DNA from 2 places in the Actinoalloteichus fjordicus genome. Region 1 is predicted to be linked to the other one. Evidence: predicted binding sites of a transcription regulator. Region 1 holds the regulator's gene; the other holds the start of a gene.
What was found. Region 1 encodes LexA, which represses DNA repair genes until DNA is damaged. Its sites were predicted from a motif close to CGAACACGTGTTCG; they were not measured.

Region 1 (7,958 bases):
CCGAGGTGTCCGGGTAGTCAGCCTCGACCTGTGCGGTGCGCTCGGCCGCCGTGAACACGCCCAGCCCGGCCCGCTTGTCGTAGGGCAGGTAGTCCAGGGCCATCCGACGGAACAGGTAGTCCAGCACACTGGTGGCGATGCGGATGTCCGGGTCGTCGGTCATGCCCGCAGGCTCGAAGCGCAGGTTCTGGAACTTCGAGACGTAGAACTCCAGCGGGATGCCGTACTGCAGACCGACGGAGATGGACATGGAGAAGGCGTCCATCACGCCTGCCAGCGTCGACCCCTGCTTGCCGAGCTTCACGAACATCTCGCCCAGCCCGTCATCCGGGTAGGAGCCCGCGTGCAGGTAACCCTCGGCGCCGCCGACCGTGAAGGAGTAGGTCTGGCTCGGACGCTTCTTGGGGAGCCGCTTACGGACCGGCCGGTACTCGACCACGGTCTCCGGCGACTTCTCCGCCGTGCTGCTCTTGGACACCGACAGCGGCTGGCCGACCTTGCAGTTGTCCCGGTAGATCGCCAACGCCTTGAGGCCCAGCTTCCAGCCCTGGAAGTAGATCTCCTTGACGTCCTCGACGCTCGCGTCCTCCGGCATGTTCACCGTCTTGGAGATCGCCCCCGAGATGAAGGCCTGCACCGCCGCCATCATGCGAACGTGGCCCAGCGGCGAGATGGAACGCTCGCCCATGGCGCAGTCGAAGACCTCGTAGTGCTCGACGCGCAGGCCCGGAGCATCGATCACGTGCCCGTGCTCGGCGACGTACTCGACGATCGCCTCCACCTGCTCCTGCTGGTAGCCGAGCGAGGACAGGGCGCGGGGCACCGTCTGATTGACGATCTGCATCGACCCGCCGCCGACGAGCTTCTTGAACTTCACCAGCGCCAGGTCCGGCTCGATGCCGGTGGTGTCGCAGTCCATCATCAGACCGATGGTGCCGGTGGGGGCGAGCACACTCGCCTGCGCGTTGCGCCACCCGTTGCGCGCGCCGACCTCGAGCCCCTGCTGCCATGCCCGGCTGGCCAGCGTGCGCACCGCGGCGTCGTTGGCGTGCAGCGTGCGGATCTCGTCGTTGGCCGCCGAGTGCTTGCGCATGACGCGCTGGTGCGCCTCGGCGTTACGGGCGTATCCCTCGTACGGACCGACGATTCCCGCCAGCTCGGCCGAACGCCGGTAGGCGACGCCGGTCATCAACGAGGTGATGGCGGCGGCGAGCGAGCGGCCGCCCTCGGAGTCATAGGCATGCCCGGTCGCCATCAGCAGCGCGCCCAGGTTGGCGTAGCCGATGCCCAACTGCCGGAAGCGACGGGTGGTGTCGCCGATGGCCTCGGTCGGGAAGTCCGCGAAGCAGATGGAGATGTCCATCGCGGTGATGACCAGTTCGACGGACTTCTCGAAAAGCTCACCGTCGAAGGTGCCGTCCGCCTTGAGGAACTTCATCAGGTTGAGCGAGGCGAGGTTGCAGCTCGAATTGTCCAGGTGCATGTACTCCGAGCACGGATTCGACGCCGAGATCCGTCCCGACTCCGGGCAGGTGTGCCAGTCGTTGATCGTCCCGTCGTACTGGATGCCCGGGTCGGCGCACTCCCAGGCGGCCTGGGCGATCTTGCCGAAGAGGTCTTCCGCATCGACCTCGTCGATCACCTCGCCGGTGATCCTGGCACGAAGGCCGAAGTCGCCCTTGGACTCCACGGCGCGCATGAACTCGTCCGAGACCCGCACGGAGTTGTTGGCGTTCTGGTACTGCACCGACACGATGTCGGAGCCGCCGAGGTCCATGTCGAAGCCCGCGTCGCGCAGCACGCGGACCTTCGCCTCCTCCTTGGCCTTGGTCTCGACGAACTCCGCGATGTCGGGGTGATCGACGTCGAGGACCACCATCTTGGCGGCGCGGCGGGTGGCACCGCCGGACTTGATGGTGCCTGCCGAGGCGTCGGCGCCGCGCATGAACGAGACCGGCCCGGAGGCGGTGCCGCCCGAAGAGAGCAGCTCTCGAGAGGAACGGATCCGCGACAGGTTCAGTCCCGCGCCAGAACCGCCCTTGAAGATCAGACCCTCCTCGCGGTACCAGTTGAGGATCGACTCCATCGTGTCGTCGACGGCGAGGATGAAACAGGCCGAGACCTGCTGCGGCGAGCTCGTCCCGACGTTGAACCACACCGGGGAGTTGAAGCTGAACACCTGGTGCAACAACATCCAGGTCAGCTCGTGCTCGAAGACGACCGCGTCCTCGTCGGTGTCGAAGTAGGCGTTCTCGACGCCTGCCGCGACGTAGGTCTTGACGACGCGATCGATGAGCTGCCGAAGGCTGTGCTCCCGATGCTCGGAGCCCACTGCGCCCCGGAAGTACTTGCTCGTGACGATGTTGACGGCGTTGACCGACCAGAAGTCCGGGTATTCGACGCCGCGCTGCTCGAAGTTGATCGAACCGTCACGCCAGTTCGTCATCACCACGTCGCGGTGCTGCCACGTCACCTCGTCGTAGGGATGGACTCCCTCGGTGGTGTGCACTCGGCGCACCCGAAGACGCGCCCCCGCGCCGTCGGCGAGCTCCCCCGAAGAGGACGCCGTGTTCGCCGCGTTCGCCGCCGACTTGGCCCGCTTGGACCGTGCCGGTGCACTCCCGACGGTCTCTGTCATGCCGCTCACTCTCATTCTCCAGGGCCCGACCGGACGATCCCCTCATCCGTCCGACCACGACCCGGCTAGGTACCGCACTGTGTCGTCGCGCATCGGCCGCCCCGGATCGAGCCGTGGCGGTACCGCACTGTGATTCCCACCTGTCCGCCGAGAAGGGCCGCGACCACCGCCCGTCGGCGCGTCGATCAGACGAAGGCCTCTCCCGAAGGCCGCTCGTCCGCAGGGTCCGCCGTCCGCAGATCGGCGATCTCCTTCTCGAAGTCCTCCACCGAGGAGAAGGATCTGTACACGCTCGCGAAGCGCAGATAAGCGACCTCGTCGAGGCTGCGCAGTGGGCTGAGGATCGCCAGCCCGACCTCGTTGCTGGGGATCTCGGCGCATCCGGTCGCCCGGATGGCCTCCTCGACCCGATGTGCCAACTGCTGTAGCGCGTCCTCATCGACCGGCCTGCCCTGACAGGCACGACGAACGCCTCGGACGACCTTGTCGCGGCTGAACGGCTCGGTGACCCCGGAACGCTTCACCACGGCGAGAACCGACTCCTCTACGGTGGTGAACCGCCGACCGCAGTCCGAGCAGGATCGCCTGCGCCGAATCGCCTGGCCGTCCTCCACCTCACGGGAGTCGACCACTCGCGAGTCGGGGTGCCTACAGAACGGGCACCGCACGATCCATCACCTCACATAACCGATCACCGAACAGCCAGTGTCGCTCTGCCACCGCATCAGCACGAACTGTGGCAGAACCCCAATCTGTGGACACGTCAGCCCGTTGCGACCACAAGATGTTGGGGTAGAACCTAGGCTCCGATCGATCGGATTGCAAGTCGACAGGCGGTCCGACACGCCGGTTGTGACGACCTGACGCGCCGCAGCCGAATCACCCCCGCACGTGGTCGCCCGCCGCAGGCACCCGCAGCACCCGGCCGACGCGTAACTCGGCGACCTCGGGGCCGTTGAGCAGCCGAATCCGGTCGACGACCTCGGCTGGAGCGCTGCCAGGAACCGCCCGCCTCGCTATCGACCAGACCGTCTCGCCCGCGCCCACCGTGGTGATCGTCGTCGCTTCCGGAACCGGGCCCGCGGAGGAGGGACGCGCGGCCGCCCAGGCCATGCCGAGCAGCAGCGCGACGAGCACCAGGACCAGCCCCGCCAGGCCGAGCGGACCGATCGGCCGGACCGGCCGCGTGGACGCGCCGAGGCGGGCCGCGGGAGCCGACCGAGCACGATGCATGCCGGAACCGCCCGCCGAACAGGACGATCCGAGGCGCAGCAGACGCCCATGGCGAGCAGACGCCCGCGCCGCACCCGCACGCCCGACGCGACGGACGGGCACCCGAGGCGGCGCGGGCGCACACTGATCGCCGTGATCGCGTCGCGTGCGCTCGTCGGAGGTAATGGTCACGAGTCCTCCCGCGAAGGTCTTTCATGAATCGAACAGATGTTCGATAGAACCCCTGTGCGATTTTCTACCACTGCATTCGCGGGAAGGCCAGCCCAAGGGGCGAATTCCTTCGAACAGGTGTTTGATCTTGCGTAGGTCACGAGTTACCGTTGTGGTCTCTTCACGAGCACAAAGCGTGAGAATGACTGATGGGGCACCCGAGAGGGTGGCGGGAGCAAGGCCTGCACGACAGGCCGGGAGGCACGAGATGGCACGCAAGACGACGGCGCAGGACACCGGCGGCGCGCGCGATGGCGCAGCGGTGCGTGCACTACCCGAGCAGTCCGAGGCCGCCTCGGTCGAGGCACTGACGCCCCGGCAGCATCGGGTGCTGGAGGTGATCCGGGAGTGGCTCGACCGCAACGGCTATCCGCCGAGCGTGCGCGAGATCGGCGAGGCGGTCGGCCTGACGTCGACGTCGTCGGTCGCTCACCAGCTCAGGACGTTGGAGCGCAAGGGGTACCTGCGCCGCGACCCGAACCGTCCTCGGGCCGTCGGCGTGCTCCCCATCGACCGCGTCCCGCAGGCACCAGCCGCTGCGGACCCCGACCAGGACGGCGCGCCCGTGTACGTGCCCATGCTGGGTCGGATCGCCGCAGGCGGGCCAATCCTCGCCGAACAGGCCGTGGAGGACGTCTTCCCGCTGCCGCGCGAGATCGTCGGCGAAGGCTCGCTCTTCCTGCTGAAGGTCGCGGGTGACTCGATGATCGACGCGGCGATCACCGACGGCGACTGGGTCGTCGTCCGCCAACAGCCCACGGCCGAGAACGGCGACGTGGTCGCCGCGATGATCGACGGCGAGGCCACGGTGAAGACGTTCAAACGACGCGACGACCACGTGTGGCTCATGCCGCACAACCCGGCCTACGAGCCGATTCTGGGCGACGAGTCGACGATCCTCGGCAAGGTCGTCGCCGTGCTCCGCAGGCTCTGATCGGCACGGGGGCAGCCGCTTCGGCCGGGGGTACCCGACGGACGCTCTCCGGGCACGTCGCGAGTTCGACACGTCGCGAGTTCGACACGGTGGCGGGGAGCAGGAGCACCCCGCCTGAGGGTCTTCGGCGGCCACGCCAGGACACCGAGCCGGTGTTCGCGGCGCGCCGACGCCGACGCGTGCTCGGGTGCCCGTTGCTGCGCTGCGGGAGTCAGCAGAGTGCTCCCACCGGTTCACCGCCACGAGGCGAAGCGGCCCGTGCTGCCGGGCGCACCGCACGCCCGGCGGACAACCGTCGGCGTCACATGCTCAGCGAGGCGGGCTCTTCCGCGGCCAGCCAGCAGGTCGGTTTGCGCGACATCCGGCCCGAGCCTGCTCGGACAAGCACCCGCACACGCACCCGGGCAGACCCCGCGACGCCGGCCGACCGCCCCGCTCAAGCGACCCGCCTCTCCGATTCGCCGAATCGACGGCCGCCCTGATCAGCGCCTTGCGCCGCCTCCTCCACGGCGCCACCACAGCAGCACTCCCGCCGCCAGCGTCACTGCGGCCACGCTGATGCCGACCTGCCGCAGGCCGGGCGGGCCCTCTGACGACTGTGTGTCCGCCGGGGCGGCGGACGGCGGCGCGTCCCGTCCGGGTTCGGCGGGTTCGGCGGCCGATTCGGACGAGAGACCGGCCTCCCGATCCCGACGTTCCAGCTCCGCCGCGAGCAGCCCCGTGGCATCGGGGACCGCACGGATCGGCTGGTCGGCGCCCTCAGAGCCACTGAGCAGGGTCCCGTCGGGTTCCCACGCCACTGCCTCGCCCTGTGGCTCGTCCGGCAGCGGGATACGCAGCGGCTCGCCCGCCAAGGCACTCAGGACGTCTCCGTCGGGTGCGGGAAAGAGATAGGCATCGGTATAGGTGCGCAGGGCCACCACGGTCCCGTCTGGATGAACCGAACCGCCGGTGACCAGGAAGGAACCGACGAAACCCGGCACCGGGCCACCCGGTGTGTCGGAGCCGCTCAGCCGAACCGACCCGACCCGTTCCAACGGCACCGGGCCGGGAACGGCCAGCGGCTCGGCAGGACGATAGATCTCGGCGGGCCCGATCAATTCCTTCGTGACGATGTAGGGGACGCCGTCTCGACCGATCAGCAGCGCCTCGGCGTCGCGCGGCCCGTCGGGGTAGGTAAGCCGGTGCAGCGCCGCGACCCCGTCGGGCCGGATCGACACGAGGGCGACCGTCTCCCGCCGATGCCGGTTGTCACCGGTCTCCGCGACCCACAGGGTCCCGTCGGGGGCCATCGCGAGATCACCCACGTCGTAATGATCGACCCCGGTCGGTATCACGCGCTCGACGACGCAGTCCCGATTGACCACGAAGACCTGCACGAGCGGATCGTGATCGTTCACCATGTACCAGCGGTCGCCGTCGGACACCAGGCCCGACAGCATGGTGATCGCCGGGTCGGTCATCACGCACACCGGCTCCGGCGCGGGAACCGAGACGGCTGCCCAGGCCGAGGGCGCCGAGGTCACCATGCCTACGGCGAGCAGCGGCGCAACCCACTGCGCCGCCCTCGCCCCGACTCGGTCAGTACGCGGCAGGCTCCACGATCGAGTCGGACAACTCGGCGGCCAGGCTCGCGCCCACCCTCGCCCGGATCGTGGTGCCCTCATCAGAATGCCGTTCTTCCAAGACCTCGCCCTCCGCGTGCAGTCGCGCGGCGAGCCGACCATCCGTGTAAGGCACGAAGACCTCGACGAGCGCGTCCGGCCGGGGAATCAGCTCGGCGATCCGTTCCTGGAGCGCCTCGACGCCGACACCGGTACGGGCGGAGACGAAGACCGCGTCGGGGAACAGATGCCGCAGCCGGGCGATGGCGACCTCGTCGGCCGCATCCGTCTTGTTCACCACGAGCAGCTCCTGCGGCATCTGCTCGTCGCGATCCTTGGTGATCTCGGTCAGGACGTCGCGCACGGAGGAGACCTGACGCTCCGGCATCGGGTCCGCACCGTCCACGACGTGCACCAGCAGCTGTGCCTCGCCGACCTCCTCCAGCGTGGAGTGGAACGCGTCGACGAGCTGGTGCGGCAGGTGCCGGACGAAGCCCACGGTGTCGGTGTAGGTCAGCGACCGCCCGTCCGGCGTGGTGCCCCGGCGGGTCGTCGGATCGAGCGTCGCGAAGAGAGCGTCGTCGACCAGGACACCCGCCCCGGTGATGGCGTTGAGCAGGCTCGACTTGCCTGCGTTGGTGTACCCGGCGATGGCGATGCTGGGCACCTCGTTGGCGACCCGTCGCCCGCGCTTGGTCTCCCGCACCTTGCTCATGGCGAGGATCTCACGACGCAGCTTCGAGATCCGCTTGTGAATCCGCCTGCGGTCGGTCTCCAACTTGGTCTCACCGGGACCACGGGTGCCGATGCCGCCGTTGCCCATCTGACCACCGGCCTGCCGGGACATCGCGTCACCCCAGCCGCGCAGCCTCGGCAGCAGATAGCGGAGCTGCGCCAGTTCGACCTGCGCCTTGCCCTCCCGGGACCGAGCGTGACTGGCGAAGATGTCGAGGATCAGGGCCGTCCGGTCGATGACCTTGACCTTCAGCTTGTCCTCAAGCTGGCGGAGCTGGCCGGGCGACAGCTCGCCGTCGCAGATGACCGTGTCCGCCCCGTTGGCCGCGACCAGATCGCGCAGCTCGAGGACCTTGCCGGAGCCGATGTAGGTCGCGGGGTCGGGACGCTGTCTGCGCTGAACCACGCCATCCAGCACCTCCGAGCCCGCCGTCTCGGCAAGCCTGGCCAACTCGGCGAGGGAGGCCTCCGCATAGGCGCTGTCGCCGTCGGTCCAGACACCGACCAGCACCACGCGCTCCAGCCGAAGCCGCCGGTACTCGACCTCGCTGACATCCGCCAGCTCAGTCGACAGCCCGACTACCCGGCGTAGCGCCGCGCGTTC
Region 2 (7,958 bases), 2.0 Mb from region 1:
CGGCCCGCCACTCGTCGGCGTCGATCGCCAGTGCGGCCTCGACGTCCGCCTGATCCACGTCCAGGCCGCTCAGATCCAGGGCATCGGCGGCGGGGACCAGCCCCACGGCGGTCTCGGCCGCCGCCGCGTCGCCGTCGAGTCGCTCCACGATCCACTTGAGCACCCGGGAGTTCTCGCCGAATCCCGGCCACAGGAACCGGCCGTCCTCGCCACGGCGGAACCAGTTCACGTAGAAGATCGACGGCAGCGCGGCGGCGTCGGCCTGCTTGCCGAGGTCGACCCAGTGCTGGAAGTAGTCGCCCGCGTTGTATCCGATGAAGGGCAGCATCGCCATCGGATCACGGCGCACCTGTCCGACGGCGCCGGTCGCCGCAGCGGTCTTCTCGCTGGACAGCGTGGCGCCGAGGAACACGCCGTGCTGCCAGTCCCGTGCCTGGGCGACCAGCGGGACGGTGGTGGCCCGCCTGCCGCCGAAGAGGATCGCCGAGATCGGCACGCCCTGCGGGTCGTCCCACTCGGGCGCCAGCACCGGACACTGGTTCATCGGCGTGCAGTACCGCGAGTTCGGATGCGCGGCGGGCTCGCCTGCCGCGCCGTCGGCGGGCGTCCAGGCCTGCTTCTTCCAGGAGGTCAAGTTCTCCGGAGAACCCTCCATTCCCTCCCACCAGACGTCGCCGTCTGCGGTGCGGGCCACGTTGGTGAAGATGGAGTTGCCCTGTTCCAGGGTGCGCATCGCGTTCGGGTTGGTCTTCCAGTTGGTTCCCGGCGCCACGCCGAAGAAGCCGTTCTCCGGATTGACGGCGTACAGCCTGCCGTCCTTGCCGAACCGCATCCATGCGATGTCGTCGCCGAGCGTCTCCACCCGCCAACCGGGAATCGTCGGCTCCAGCATGGCGAGGTTCGTCTTGCCGCAGGCCGAGGGGAAGGCGGCTGCCACATAGTGGACCCGGTCGGCAGGCGAGGTGAGTTTGAGGATCAGCATGTGCTCGGCCAGCCAGCCCTCCTCCCTGGCCAGCGCGGATGCGATCCGCAGCGAGTAGCACTTCTTGCCGAGTAGCGCGTTGCCGCCGTAGCCGGAGCCGAAGCTCCAGATCGTCTTCTCCTCGGGGAAGTGGGTGATGTACTTGGTCTCGTTGCACGGCCACGGCACGTCGTCGGCGCCCTCGGCCAGCGGCGCTCCCACGGAATGCAGACAGGGCACGAAATCGGCGTCCGAACCCATTCGCTCGATTACTCGTCGACCCACCCTGGTCATGATGTGCATGGAGACGACCACGTATTCCGAGTCGGTGATCTCCACGCCGAACATGGGTTTATCGGCGGCCAGCGGACCCATGCAGAACGGGATGACGTACATCGTCCGACCACGCATCGAGCCGCGGTACAAATCGGTCATCACCGACTTCATCTCAGCGGGGTCCAGCCAGTTGTTCGTCGCGCCCGCGTCGGCCGGGTCTCGCGAGCAGATGAAGGTCCGCTCCTCGACGCGGGCGACGTCGTCCGGGTCCGAGGCGCACCAGAACGAGTTCGGCCGCTTCGGCAGCGGCACGAAGGTTCCGGCGTCGACGAGTCGCCCGGTCAGGCGATCCCACTCCTCCTGCGTGCCGTCACACCAGACCACCTCGTCTGGGCTGGTCAGCTCGGCGACTTCGTGCACCCACGAGAGCAGCCTCTCGTGGGTGGTCGGTGCGTGATCGAGGCCGGGGATCGCCAATGCGGTCATCGTCTCGTCTCCTGACTGGGCGGCGGCCCTAGGGGAGTCGCCTCGGCGGTGCCGCGGGTGGTCGTCGCCATTCACCGGGAATGGCTCGGTCCGCCCGGTGCGATCGACGGGCGTGGGGAAAAAGGGATGTCGTCGAGGCTAGCGCTCTTGACCAACACTGCTCTACGAGAACGTTGTCACATCGCTCACACGACCGATCAGGTTATCGATTCAGCACTCCAGTGGGTCACGCGTGTCGGAAACAATGCAGAAATATGAAAGACCCCGTATCCCGGCAAACGGGATACGGGGTCTTTCGGTTCAGTGGCGGGTCAGCCCCACTGCGCCTGGGCGTCCGCGCCCGCGTCCGCTGCGGGTTGGCTGAAGATTGCGGAGACGTCGTAGGAGCGCCGATCCGCGGCGCCGGTGTCGTCGTCATCGTCGTCGGCCCAGGCGTCGTCTGCCCAGGCGGCGTCGTCGGATGCCGCCGAGGAGAACGAGCCGCCCCTCCCGTCGGGCTCGCCGCCGAGGTCGATGCCGGACCCGCCGTCGGTGTCGAAGCCTTCGTCCGGGACGAAGTTGCCCTCGGCGTCGAGCCTGCCCGACTCGGTGATGATCCACTCGCCGTCGCCGACGTGCTCGGAGACGACCACCCGGCCGTCCGCGCCGAACTCGCCGATCATGTCGGCCTCTCCGTCGCCGTCCACGTCGCTGACCACCAGGATCGTGCCGTCGTCACCGGTGACCACTGCGGTGTCCAGCACTCCGTCGCCGTCGAGGTCCTCGGTGGGCGGACCTGCTTCGACGCCCCCGCTCGGCGTCTCGACGATCATCGGCGCACCGTCTGCGGTCACGTCGACGTCGTCGCCGGTCCTGCTGTAGTCGTCCTGGCCGTCGGTGGGGACGCCCGTCCCCGATCCGCCGATCGCGTCCTCGACGTCGGTGCCCACCCAGTCACCGGCCGCCTCGTCGTAACCGGCGGCCGACGTGACATCGCCGTTCTCGTCGAGCTTGACGAGCAGATCGGCGTCCCCGTCGCCGTCGACATCGGAGAAGACGGCATACCCCTCGTCCGACTCGATGACGACCGAGTCGTTGATGCCGTCGCCGTTCATGTCGTAGTTGGCCTCGGCGGTGTACTCCTCGCCGTCCACGGTGACCTTCAGATCGGTATCGGCCGTCGCGGTCGTGTCGGCCGAGCCGTCCGCGTCCTCGATGTACACAACGTCCCCCTCATCCTGGTTCCGCGAACCGCTCGGCTCTGCGAACTGTGTCGACGTTCTCGGGTTGGACTCGACGGGAGGCCGGTCGGTTCCGCGCCGTCGGCAGATCGTTTTCGTCGCCGCAGGTACGGCGGCTGCGGATGCCGTCGGCGTGCGAGGGTAGACACGGGTGCGACCTCGGTTCCAGCGCCGGGTTGTTCGTGGAGGCGGCGGCCGCCTGGACGAGCCGACGGGCTCAGCCGCCGACGCGCAGGGCGCTCAGCAGCCGGTCCAGGGATCGGCCGACCGCCACGAGGTCGCGCTCGGGGTCGTCCGAGCGCGCGAGCCACAGCGCCGCCTCGTTCATCGCGCCCGAGAGCAGCCGAGTGAGCGGTTCGACGGGCTGCGCCTCGATGACTCCCTGCTCGACGAGGCCGGTCAGGGCCTCGGCGAGATGGGCCCCGGAGGCCGCCTCGTCCAGCGCCCGCCAGTCGTGCCAGCCGAGGACGGCGGGCCCGTCGACGAGCAGGATGCGTCCTCTGGCGGGCGCGGCGCCTGCGGTCAGAAAGGCTTGACAGCCTGCGAGAAGCTGCTCCCACGGGGTGTCTGCGGCATCGGCGGCGGCGGCCACCTCGGCGGAGACCTCGTGCGCGACGTCGTCGACCACCGCGTGGAAGAGACCTGTCTTGCTGCCGAAGTGGTGGTAGAGCGCGCCCTTGGTGAGGCAGGCGGTCGTGGCGATCTCGGCGAGCCCGACGGCGTGATAACCCCGCTCGGCGAACAGGTCCCGGCTGATCGAGATCAGTGTTCTCCGGGTCTCCGCCCGCTGTCGGGCCTTGCTGCCTCCGGGGCTCATCGCCGCCGCCCTTCCTTGGAACACCTTGACATACCGAGGGTACGTGACTAGTTTTCGCTGGCATACCTACCGAAGGTATGTATCTGAGAGGACGTGTCTCGTGGCCCTGACCAGCTTCTATCCCGTCGTCTGCACGCACGACATTCCGACGTCGCACGCCTTCTACACCCGATGGCTCGGCTTCGAGACCACCTTCGAGTCGGACTGGTACGTGAGCCTGCGCCGGATCGAATCGCCGCACCAGGAGTTGGCGATGCTCGATCCCCGCCATGGCAGCGTTCCGGCGGGCCATCGCGAACCCGTGCGCGGCGTGCTGCTCAACTTCGAGGTCACCGACGTCGATGCCGAACATGATCGACTGGTGACCAGGGGTGGTCTGGTGCCGGTCCTGCCGTTGCGCAGCGAGGAGTTCGGCCAGCGCCACTTCATCATCGAGGGTCCCGACGGCGTCCTGATCGACGTCATCACCCCCATTCCGCCGTCGGAGTCCTTCCTCGCGCAGTACCGCGAGCCGTCGAGCTGAGGCGGGCCGGGCGGAAGCCAGACAGGGAGGAGGTGCGGCAACACTCGGCGGATGGCGGCCGATCGCGTGATCGGACCCCGACCGCCCTGGTCAGGCGGTCGCCATGTCGGCCGCTCGCTGCCGGGCGTCGGCGAGATCCCCGGCCGTGGGCGCGTCATCCTGCGTCCGGCCGAGTCGCCAATACCCCGCGAACTCGACACATCGGCCTGACAGGCCTCGGTCGGCGACCAGATGGCGGCGCAGCCTCCGCACGGTGGCGGCCTCGGCGGCCAGCCAGGCGACCGTCCGCTCGGGTGCGAACTCGGCCGCCCGTAGCGCCGGAAGCAGGAGGTCGCCGGTCCCCGGCCGCGTCTCCGCTCGGTGCAGCCACCGCACGGTCACCTCGCCGCGAGTCGCGAGCCGCTGCTCGTCGGCGGGGTCGGCGACCTCGATCAAGGCCAGCGCGCGAGTCTGCGCGGGCAGCGACTCGATCATCGTGCCGATGCCGGGCAGCGCCGACTCGTCGCCCACGAGCAGGAGTAGGCCGTCGACGTCGATCGACGCGCTGATCGGGCGGGCTCTGGCGAAGAGCGGCGACGGGCCGACCATGCCGATCACCGCGCCGATGCGGGCGGTCCGTGCCCACCGGGTCGCCGGGCCCGCGTCGGGACGGAGGGCGAAGTCGACGTCGATCACGCCCTGCTCGGCGCGATGTGCGCGGACGGTGTAGCTGCGCATCCAGGGCCGTTCCTGCTCCGGCAGCGCGAGGTAGGCCTGGTACCAGGGCAGCGGATCGCCGTCCGGAGTGGGGGCGGGCAGGCGTGGCGCGGAGTCGCCCGCCCGGGGGAAGCACAGTTTCACCTGCTGATCGGGAGCGAAGACGAAGTCCGCGAGGTCCGACCCGCCGAAGGTGATCCGGATCGTCCTCGGGGTCGGCTGGTGGCAGCCGACGACCTGGATGAATCGGACCGGGAGTTCTGTCATGGACGTCCTCTCGCTCGTTCGGCGGCCGCGAGCCCTCGGGCCCGACGGCGACAGCCAGACCAATCGCGCGGCAGCCCGAACGTCCGCCGACGTCGGGTCTGTCGGATCGAGACGCTCGACGGGCGGAGTCGAGGGCCTGCCGGAAGGCGGCCCGCTCCCACGGTGCGCAGCCGCGTCGCGAGATTACTTTACGATGTAAAGAGATTCAAGGCGGTCGCATGGCGTGGCGGCGTCCGGGCAGACCAGAAGATCGGTCACGTCGCAGCCGCGCCGCCATGAGCGCGGCGCGGGCCTGCGGTGCGACCGCTCTCGCGGCATCGAGGAGCCGCCAGGAACGCGGCCGGGATATCCGGGCGAGGAGTCAGGCCCGCGCTCGGACGTCGCGGATGCGGCGCAGCAGCTCCTCCACGCGATCACGGCCCGCCGTCACCTCGGCGAGCCTGCGATGGGTGGCCTGCAACTCGCGCTTGCGCTCGGCGACGTCCATCCGCAGCGCCTTCTCCACGTCGCGCAGCTCCTCCTCGATCGCCGAGATCCGCCGCGCCAGCGCGTCGTCCAGCGCGAGCGAGAGCTGGAGTTCCGCCTCGATGAGCTGTTCGGAGATGAGCTGATCCAGGGTCGAGCGCGACTCGGCGATCGCCTCGGTCAGCCACTGCTTCACATGCTGCTTGTCCGCGGTGTGCTTCCTGGTCTTGCCGATCCACCAGCCCGCGCCGAGGCCCAGCACGATCGCGGGCACCGCGAGCAGCGGCGCGGCGATGGCCAACGGCGCCAACGGCAGGGTGGCCAGCTTGCCTGCACCCAGCCCGCCGGAGAGCCCCATGAACACGAGCAGTTTGTCCTCGGCGGTCGCAGGCCGCTTCTCCGGGAGCCGGACGACGACCGGCGGCCGAGTCGCCCTGGCGACCTGGTTCCGCAGCACCGCGAGCTCCTCGGCGGAGAACAGCTCGGACAGGGAGGTGTCCGCCACCTTGGCCAGCCGATCGCTGAGCATGCCGCTGATCCGGGAGGACAGCATCTGCAATGCGGCGTCCACATGGTGCGGCAGTTCGACCAGCTTCTCCTTGCCCGCGATGTCGATGGCCTTGCGGAACCAGGACTGGAGGTCGCGCACCTGCCTGCCGACCTCGTGGGCGCATTCGACCCTCGCCCGGTTGATCTCGCCGCGCAGCCGCAGCTGCCAGCCTCGGTTGTTCGCCCGTCGCTCGCCTGCGAGCTCGTCGCGCCGGGCGCGCAGCACCTCGGCCTCGTCCTCCCCGACGGTCAGCGCCCGCTGCTCGGCCTCCAGCCGGACCACCAGCGCGTCGAGCGAGCTCGACAGCGCCCGCATGGTGTTGGCCTCGCCGAGCATGTTCGCCCGCCCGCCGACCAGCTGCGACAGCGACTCGGCGAGCTGTCCGACGCCGGAGCGCTCGCGCAGCATCCCGCTCGCGCCCTCGTTCGACGCCTGCGCGGCGAGTTGGAACATCCGAGCCGACACCGGGTGGAACTCGGTGTCGGCGAACCTCGGCGCATGTTCGGAGAGCAGTGCCCGGTTCGCCTCCAGGATCTCCCGCCAGCCCCGATACTGATCGGTCTTGGTCAGCGCGAACAGGACCGTCTCGACCCGATCGGACACGGTGGTGAGAAAGGCCAGCTCGCTTTGGGTGAACGGCGCCGAGGCGTCCACCACGAAGAGTAGGGCGGTGGCGTTGGCGGCGGCCTCCGCGGCCAGTTCACCGTGCACCTCGCTGAGCCCGCCGACCCCGGGGGTGTCGACCACCCGGAGGTTGGACAACAACGGAATCGGGCCGTCGACCTCGACGTAGCGGGGCGGCAGGGCGCCTGCGGGCAGCTCGTGATTCGCCGAGACCCAGGACGGGATCGACTCCATCGAAATGTCGACGGGCTCGACCCCGACTCCGTAGCAGGCCCGCGCGGACCACTGCTCGGCATGGCCGAAGGCCAGATAGGCGGCGGTCGCGACGTCGGCGTCGACGGGAGAGAGGTCCTGCCTGCTCAGCAATGCGTTGACCAGCGAACTCTTGCCCCGATTGGTCTCCCCGACGACGACCACCGACGGCGTGGCGACCTTCCCGGCCCGGACCTTCTCCACCCAGTCGGCCGACTCGGAGTCGATGTCCTTGAGCAGCTCGACGAGCCGTTCCCTGGTCTGCCGGACCAGCTTCGGCAGCGGCAGCTTCTTGGCGTTCTCCGCGGTCATCGCTCGGCACGCGGGGTGTAGACGATCACCACGGGCGGGCGTAGCGGCGTTCCGCGATCGGCGAAGCCGACGATCTCCGTCTCGGCCACCGTGCCTGCCAGCGCGGGTGCATCCGAGGCGACGACGCCGCCCGCCTCGTGGTGGGCGGGGTCGAACTGCTCGCCGTCCGGGCGCAGCGCTCGGACACCGACCGAGGCCAATCCCTCCTCCAGCCGCTCCGCGACGCCTGCGCTGCGCGCACGATCCAGCGCGTAGAGACAGAGCCGGATCAGTTCTCGCCGCTCGCGGAGCGCCTGTTCGAGCAGTTCGGCATCGGTGCCGGACACTGCGGACGACTCCGGTGCGGCCGGAGGATCAGCATGAGAGCCCACGTCGGGCTTCGACGGATGCGAGCCGGAGCCGGTTCCCGGTGATTTCGCGGCGGGTCCGAGGTTCGCGGCGGTCGGCGACGCCGTGCCGCCGGGACCGACAGCAGGCAGAACACCGGCCGATGATCGGCCGTCCGACGC

Region 2: a site for LexA is predicted at 1,918-1,931, ahead of UA74_RS30020 (phosphoenolpyruvate carboxykinase (GTP)). Genes of this name have one in related genera too.

Annotation. Positions count from the first base shown of each region.
Region 1 is NZ_CP016076.1:1,923,377-1,931,334, reverse strand. Features, by position in the region: gene UA74_RS08750 (vitamin B12-dependent ribonucleotide reductase) at 1-2,638, opposite strand, end outside; gene nrdR (transcriptional regulator NrdR) at 2,824-3,306, opposite strand; gene UA74_RS08740 (LysM peptidoglycan-binding domain-containing protein) at 3,518-3,871, opposite strand; gene lexA (transcriptional repressor LexA) at 4,290-5,015, shown strand; gene UA74_RS08730 (hypothetical protein) at 5,498-6,478, opposite strand; gene hflX (GTPase HflX) at 6,597-7,958, opposite strand, start outside.
Region 2 is NZ_CP016076.1:7,002,456-7,010,413, reverse strand. Features, by position in the region: gene UA74_RS30020 (phosphoenolpyruvate carboxykinase (GTP)) at 1-1,723, opposite strand, end outside; gene UA74_RS30015 (DUF6802 family protein) at 2,035-2,925, opposite strand; gene UA74_RS30010 (TetR/AcrR family transcriptional regulator) at 3,161-3,760, opposite strand; gene UA74_RS30005 (VOC family protein) at 3,861-4,283, shown strand; gene UA74_RS30000 (siderophore-interacting protein) at 4,374-5,246, opposite strand; gene UA74_RS29995 (dynamin family protein) at 5,608-7,449, opposite strand; gene grpE (nucleotide exchange factor GrpE) at 7,446-7,928, opposite strand.